Linked DNA regions of Zymomonas mobilis subsp. mobilis ATCC 10988. The protein of the gene in region 2 binds, or shares a complex with, the protein of the main gene of each other region. Links are inferred from orthologs where the notes say so. Each region holds a gene or a part of one and is shown on either strand. Other genes may lie near its edges.

Region 1 (3,656 bases), 640 kb from region 2 along the record:
CATAATAAGATGGAAAGGCTTCTTCTCTTTTTCGACATGTTCTTGGAAGAAAGCTGCCGTTGAAGGGGCGGCGGCGGGATTATGACAACCATCAATCCACAATTCTGCCCCAACCGGTAATTGGCTTACCAAACGACCATCCGAGACATGCTGCAATCTGGCTGGCCAGAAAGCCCATCCCATAGCCGCTTTATAAGCCGCCTCTGGTATTTGAATAACTTTCTGATGGCGCAGCATCGCAACGGCCAAGGCCGCATTCTCATTCTGATGACTGCCGTTTAACCGCGGTAAAGGCAAATGGAGCCGTCCAGCCTTATCCCGATAATGCAGCTCATTCTGGTAAACTGTCCATTCCCATATGCTGCCACGAGGCAACCAAACCGCTTTTTTCTCATCAGCTATTTTTTTGATCTGCGCCGCAATAGAAGGCTCATAGGTCTGCGTGACCAGAGGCACTGTCTCTTTGGCAATACCAGCTTTTTCGGCTGCAATATCTTCGGCATTATCGCCTAAAAAAGCCTGATGATCGACCCCAAGCTGGGCAATCCCGCATACAATCGGATTGGTAATGACATTGGTCGCATCGAGCTTGCCCCCTAAACCGACTTCAATGACGCAGGCATCCGCAGGGTTCCGAGAAAAAGCCAAAAAGGCCGCCGCCGTGGTGACTTCAAAGAAGCTAGCACCGACATCCTCACCAATATCCAATACTTCTTTTAATAAACCAGCCAAGGTATCATCATCGACCAGCTTGTCAGCTATTCTGATACGTTCATTAAAACGTACCAGATGCGGACTGGTATAGGCATGGACAGACAAACCGGCGGCCTGAAGTGCCGCTCTTAGAAAGGCGCAAGTAGAGCCTTTGCCATTGGTTCCAGCAACATGGAATACTGGGGGCAGGTGATGCTCTGGATGTCCCAGCCGTTCCAGCAATTCGCTGATACGGCTTAGACCCAAGATGTCACTTCCCGGTGAGAGGCGTGCCAATCTGTCTAATTGGAATTGAACATCTGGATTATCGGAACGGGCGTGATCGGCCATAATTTATATCTCGAACAGCAAGGAATGTTTAGGCCGCTTCATTGGCAGGAAGCAGATAATCCACAAGCGAGATCAGACGATCACGCATTTCAGCACGGGGAACAACCATATCAATCATACCATGCTCAAGAAGATATTCTGCCCGCTGGAATCCTTCGGGGAGCTTCTCTCTAATGGTCGATTCAATAACACGCTGTCCGGCAAAGCCAATCAAGGCACCGGGTTCCGCAATCTGAACATCACCCAACATCGCATAAGAGGCGGTAACACCCCCCGTTGTCGGGTCTGTTAAGACGACAATATAAGGCAGTCCGGCTTCTCTTAACTCCGCAATAGCTGCCGTGCTTCTGGGCATTTGCATCAAAGACAAAATGCCTTCCTGCATTCTTGCACCACCTGCCGCCGTAAAGATGATATAAGGCGAATGACATTCTATTGCAGCTTTGACACCAGCCACAAAAGCGCTTCCGACCGCCAAGCCCATAGAACCGCCCATGAAGGAAAAGTCCTGAACGCCAATAACCGTCTGACGCCCTGCCAACCGCCCTTTGGCATTAAGCAGCGCATCATTTTCGCCCGATTTAAGGCGGGCTGCTTTAAGACGATCAACATAACGTTTGGTATCGCGGAATTTTAACGGATCTTCCGGCACGACGGGCGGAGGAAGAACGCTGTAATCCCCTTCATCAAATAGGGAATCAAAACGCGCACGGCTCCCGATGCGGCCATGAAAGCCGCATTTTGGACAAACAGACAGATTTTCTTCGTAATCTTTGTTGAAAATCATCGTCTGACAATGGGGGCAGCGATGCCACAGATTATCAGGCGTTTCTCGTTTGACAATAAAAGGTATTTTGTTTCGGACTTTTTCGAGCCAACTCATAGGGCGGCCTCCTTACGGGCATCGGAAATGGCCGTGCTTAATTCTTTAGCCAATTTTTCTAAGGCGGCATTGGGATCTTGGCGATTGGTCACAGCCTTTTCGATGCAAGACACAAAGGCCGAACCCACCACAACCGCATCAGCCTTTTTGGCAATCGCTGCGGCCTGTTCTGGTGAACGAATACCGAAACCGACGGCAACCGGCAAATCTGTTACAGCTTTAATCCGATCAAGCGCGGCATCAATGCTGGCTTCAGTTGCCTGTTGCAGACCCGTAACGCCCGCGACAGAAACATAATAGAGGAAACCGGAAGCCCCATCGAGGATGATTTTCAAACGCGCTTCATCACTGGTCGGGGTGGCGAGCCGGATCATATCCATGCCTTTTTCGCGCACTGCGACACCAAGGGTTGCGTCTTCTTCTGGCGGAATATCGACACAGATAATGCCGTCAACACCGGCTTCTTTTGCAGAGGCGGCGAAGCTGTCGCTGCCTTTAAACGTCATCGGATTGGCATATCCCATAAGGATAAGCGGCGTTTCCGGATGTCGTTTTCTAAATTCCGTGGCTATTCTAAAGATGTCATTATAGCCAGTTTTAGCCGCCAAAGCCCGAAGATTGGCTTTCTGAATAGCGGGGCCATCTGCCATCGGATCAGAAAAGGGCATCCCTAATTCGATAATATCGACGCCATTTTCAACCAGACTATCCAACAGGGCAGGGGTCGCTTCAATAGAGGGATCACCTGCCGTCAGAAAGGCAATCAAAGCAGCCCGATTTTCTTTTTTTGTTTTGGCAAAAGTATTGGCAATCCGGCTCATAACGCGACCCCTAAATGGCTGGCTACGGTATAGATATCTTTGTCGCCACGCCCTGAAAGATTAACAATAATGACTTTGTCTTTGCCCATTGTCGGGGCTATTTTGGCGGCTTCTGCCAAAGCATGGGAAGATTCCAATGCCGGAATAATACCCTCTAATCGGCAAAGCTGCTGGAAAGCGGCCAAGGCTTCGTTATCCGTAATGGTTTCATAACGGACACGTTTTATGTCTTTTAACCAGCTATGTTCAGGGCCAATACCCGGATAATCAAGACCGGCTGAAATCGAATGGGCATCTTTAATCTGACCATTCTCATCATAAAGAAGATAGGTGCGGTTTCCATGGACGATACCCGGTGCGCCGCCCGTTAAGCTGGCTGCATGACGACCGGTTTCCATGCCTTCACCGGCAGCCTCGACACCAATCATAGCGACATCTGTATCATCAAGGAAAGGATGGAAAAGCCCCATAGCATTTGATCCACCGCCAACGGCTGCGATCAATAAATCCGGTAAACGCTTTTCTGCTTTTTGAATCTGCTCTCTGGCTTCGCGTCCAATCACGGATTGGAAATCACGCACCATTTCAGGATATGGATGGGGGCCTGCTGCCGTGCCAAGAATATAGAAAGTGTCATCAATATGAGCCACCCAATCACGCAGGGCTTCATTCATGGCATCTTTTAAGGTGCGGGAACCCGCTTTAACGGGACGAACCTCGGCACCTAACAATTTCATTCTAAAGACATTGGGTTGCTGGCGCTCTGTATCCAGTTCACCCATAAAGACCGTGCAAGATAGACCAAAGCGAGCCGCAACGGTCGCCGTTGCGACACCATGCTGTCCGGCACCGGTTTCCGCGATAACGCGGGTTTTACCCATTCTTTTCGCTAATAAGACCTGACCGAT
Region 2 (3,810 bases):
AGGGGATAGGGATAGCCTTGGCGATCTGTTTTGGATCGGCCTGTCTCGATAAAACCTAAATGACGATAGAAGCCAAGAGCTTGGCTATTTTCTTCGTTGACATCAACGGACAGGATATCGTTACAAAAAGAAATAGCCTGTTGCACAAGCCTACGTCCGATGCCTTGCCCCATAAAATGAGGATCAATAAAAAGCGCTTCAAGATGATTGTGAGAGCATAGCATAAATCCTATCGCGTTATCGCTGTCATCGACAGCGAGCCATAAGGATGCCATGGGCAAAAAATCAGAGAGCGACTTTTCTATTTCAAAACGATCTTTTGCTTTTAGAAAAAGATGTGTTTCTTGCACCGCATCGCGCCAGATTTCCATAACACGCTGCCCATCGCCAGAATTTGATTTTCTGATCCGAGATATGAAAGGCGTCTGGGGCATAAATTGAAGGTAACCTTGGTTCAAAAAGGGGCTTAGATTTTTCTACAAGAAAAGATGACCGCCATTTTGATGCCCATAAAAAGCTTTGAAATTGTTATTTTCAGAGTCGTTTAAAAAAACTACGATCTGTTTCTAAAATGCTTTAAATAGAAAAAAAGGTTTTTTTGTAAAAAGCCTTCCGCCTTATGGGAGACATTATGCTTTTATCATCACTTTCGCCGCAGGCTGCGTTATTAGAAGGTCTGGTACAAATTGCGCTACAGGCCGGAAAACGGGCGCTCGAAATTTATCATGGTGATTTCACCGTGATGAAGAAAGATGACGATAGCCCCGTAACGCAGGCGGATCGGGAAGCTGAAGCGATTATTTTACAGGGATTGAAAAAGCTGCAACCCGGTGTTGCCGTCATCGCAGAAGAAGAATACGCCAAAACCAAGAAGGGGTATAATACCGACAGCTTTTTCTTGGTTGATCCCATTGATGGCACGCAGGAATTTGTGAATAAGCGTGATGAATTCACGGTCAATATTGCCCTGATTAAAAAGGCCTATCCTATTTTAGGTGTGATCTATGCGCCGGCAATCAACCGCCTTTATGTCGGCGATGTGTTGGCTAAAACGGCATGGGCCGCTGATACGACTGAAGATTTCCAGATTGAAAACCGGAATAGCATTCAAATCCGTGAAGCGGGTAAGAAATGGGATGTAATGACCTCTTTTTCCCATAATAACCCTGCAACCGAGGCCTATTTGAAGCAATTACCGATCGAAAATCGGATTAAGGCCGGTTCTTCTTTGAAATTATGTTTATTGGCAGAAGGAAAAGCGGACATCTATCCCCGATTATCGCCTACCCATGAATGGGATACGGCTGCGGGTCATGCCATTCTTTTGGCCGCAGGGGGTAATGTGATCGACGAGACGGGTGAAAATCTGACCTATGGGAAACCGGGTTATCGCAACCCCGGTTTTATCGCCTATGGATCGGAGCAGCCGCCTTTACCTGTAGAAAAATAAGCATAAAAAAAGAGCCGGAAAATTCCGGCTCTTTTTCGTTATATCTTTGGTCTATGACATCAGATCTTTTTCAAGCTCTTTTCTTCCAACCAAGCTTCAAGCGATTTGATCGTATAATCGCCATCCACAAATTCTTCTTTGGCGAGAAGTGATCGCTGCAAAGGAATAGTCGTTTTAATCCCGTCAATGATAAATTCTTCCAGAGAACGGGAAAGGCGGTTGATTGCTTCTTGTCTTGTTTCACCATGCACGATCAGCTTGCCAATCATGCTATCATAGTAAGGCGGAATCGCATAACCGCTATAAAGGCCGCTATCGACCCGAACCCCGAAACCACCCGGAGCATGATAATTTTTCACCTTGCCCGGTGAAGGCGTGAAATTATCAGGGTCCTCGGCATTGATACGACATTCAATGGCATGGCCGGATAACGTAATCTGTTCCTGTGTACGGGACAGACCCTGACCATCAGCAACGCGGATTTGTTCGCGCACCAAGTCCAAGCCAGTGATCGCTTCTGTGACTGGATGTTCGACCTGAAGACGGGTATTCATTTCGATGAAATAGAATTGCCCGTTTTCGTATAAAAATTCAATCGTGCCTGCGCCGCGATACTGCATATCGGACATGGCCTTGGCGACGATCCCACCCATTTCTTCGCGCTGTTCTGCAGAGATAACGGGTGAGGGGGCTTCTTCCAGCACCTTTTGATGGCGGCGTTGTAAAGAACAATCACGTTCACCCAAATGGATGGCCTGACCTTCACCGTCACCAAAAATCTGGAATTCAATATGGCGCGGGGCGGCCAGATATTTTTCCATATAAATGGTGTCGTCACCAAAGGCGGCTTTGGCCTCGGATTTGGCTTGTGCCATCAGGCTTTCGAGTTCGTCTTCACTTTGGACGACTTTCATCCCGCGACCACCACCACCGGAAGCCGCCTTAATCAGCACGGGATAGCCGATTTCTGCCGCGACAGCTTTGGCTTCTCTGATCTCGTGAAGGGGGCCGTCTGATCCGGGAACCAGCGGCAGGCCGAGTTTACCTGCCGTCCGCTTGGCTTCTACCTTGTCACCCATAATACGGATATGTTCCGGCTTGGGCCCAATCCAGATCAGTTCATGGCTTTCGACGATTTCCGCAAAACGGGCATTTTCAGACAAAAAGCCATATCCCGGATGAACAGCATCGGCACCGGAAATCTCGGCAGCGGCGATGATATTCGGGATATTAAGATAACTTTCACCCGCGGGAGCGGGGCCGATGCAGACAGTTTCATCCGCCAAACGAACATGCATGGCATCGTCATCGGCGGTTGAGTGAACCGCTACCGTTTTAATCCCCATTTCATGACAGGCACGATGGATACGAAGGGCGATTTCACCGCGATTGGCGATAAGAATTTTTTTGATGGCCACGGAATTACTCTATTACCACCAGCGGCTGATCGAATTCGACCGGCTGGGCGTTTTCAACCATAATTGATGAGATGATCCCGCTTTTGGGCGCCACAATCGGATTCATCACTTTCATGGCTTCGACAATGAGCAGGATTGTGCCTTTTTCGACCTTGTCACCGACATGGACAAAATTGGAAGCGCCGGGTTCCGGTGCCAGATAAGCCGTGCCAACCATAGGCGAATAGACTGTGCCAGGATGATTCGCAGCTTCGGCAACAGGTGCTACCGCAGGCGCTGCCGATGCTGTGTTCATCGGTGCCTGCTGCATCGGGGCAACAGGAATAGTCTGTGGCTGGGCATAGACGGTAGCGTTGCGAACGACACGAATACGGCGGTCGCCATCCTGCACTTCAATTTCAGTCAGGTTCGTCGCATCCAATAAAGTTGCGAGTTGATTCACTAATTCGGGATCGACTTGCATGGCTTCTTTGTGTTTTTCTGTCATTCTTACGCTCACGAAAATTATTCCGGCTATCCGGCATTTATTAATTGTTAAGGCATAAACTGTAATAACCGGATAGTTATTACGGTTTCTGCCATGTCAGAGCTTGGCGGCAGCGTCCAGCGCAAGAGAGTAACTTTCTGCGCCAAATCCGGAAATTGTCCCCAATGCGGCCTCTCCGACATAGCTTTTATGACGAAAAGCCTCGCGGGCATGGGGATTGGAAAGATGCACTTCAATCACCGGCACCGTTATAGCTCTGATCGCATCATAGATCGCAACGGACGTATGCGTATAGGCCGCTGCGTTCAAGATAACGGCCTTTGCCTTTACAGCTTGAGCCTCCTGTAGCCAATCAATTAATGCCCCTTCGTGATTAGATTGTCTTATCTCGACGGTAACATCAAGTTTTTCTGCTTGAAGTTTTAATTTGTTAGCAATGTCTTCTAGCGTTTGAT

The links. Proteins that work in one complex are often made in the same cells at the same time.
Region 1: the proteins of accC (region 2) and accD are in contact, whole or in part, in a solved structure (PDB 8UXZ), measured with the Escherichia coli proteins. The link is inferred for Zymomonas mobilis subsp. mobilis ATCC 10988 from one-to-one orthologs.

The regions. Positions count from the first base shown.
Region 1 is NC_017262.1:1,286,409-1,290,064, forward strand. What follows is about bases 1-2,999. They hold accD (acetyl-CoA carboxylase, carboxyltransferase subunit beta), read right to left. Parts: upstream 1,928-2,999; coding sequence 1,073-1,927; downstream 1-1,072. Other genes in these bases: ZMOB_RS05735 (bifunctional folylpolyglutamate synthase/dihydrofolate synthase), read right to left, coding at 1-1,044; trpA (tryptophan synthase subunit alpha), read right to left, coding at 1,924-2,748; trpB (tryptophan synthase subunit beta), read right to left, coding at 2,745-2,999. In the rest of the region: more of trpB, read right to left, coding at 3,000-3,656.
Region 2 is NC_017262.1:642,747-646,556, reverse strand. Bases 690-3,600 are described here. They hold accC (acetyl-CoA carboxylase biotin carboxylase subunit), read right to left. Parts: upstream 2,869-3,600; coding sequence 1,510-2,868; downstream 690-1,509. Other genes in these bases: aroQ (type II 3-dehydroquinate dehydratase), read right to left, coding at 3,452-3,600; accB (acetyl-CoA carboxylase biotin carboxyl carrier protein), read right to left, coding at 2,873-3,355; cysQ (3'(2'),5'-bisphosphate nucleotidase CysQ), read left to right, coding at 690-1,450. In the rest of the region: ZMOB_RS02880 (acetyltransferase), read right to left, coding at 1-434; more of cysQ, read left to right, coding at 632-689; more of aroQ, read right to left, coding at 3,601-3,810. UniProt on the Escherichia coli protein: This protein is a component of the acetyl coenzyme A carboxylase complex; first, biotin carboxylase catalyzes the carboxylation of the carrier protein and then the transcarboxylase transfers the carboxyl group to form malonyl-CoA.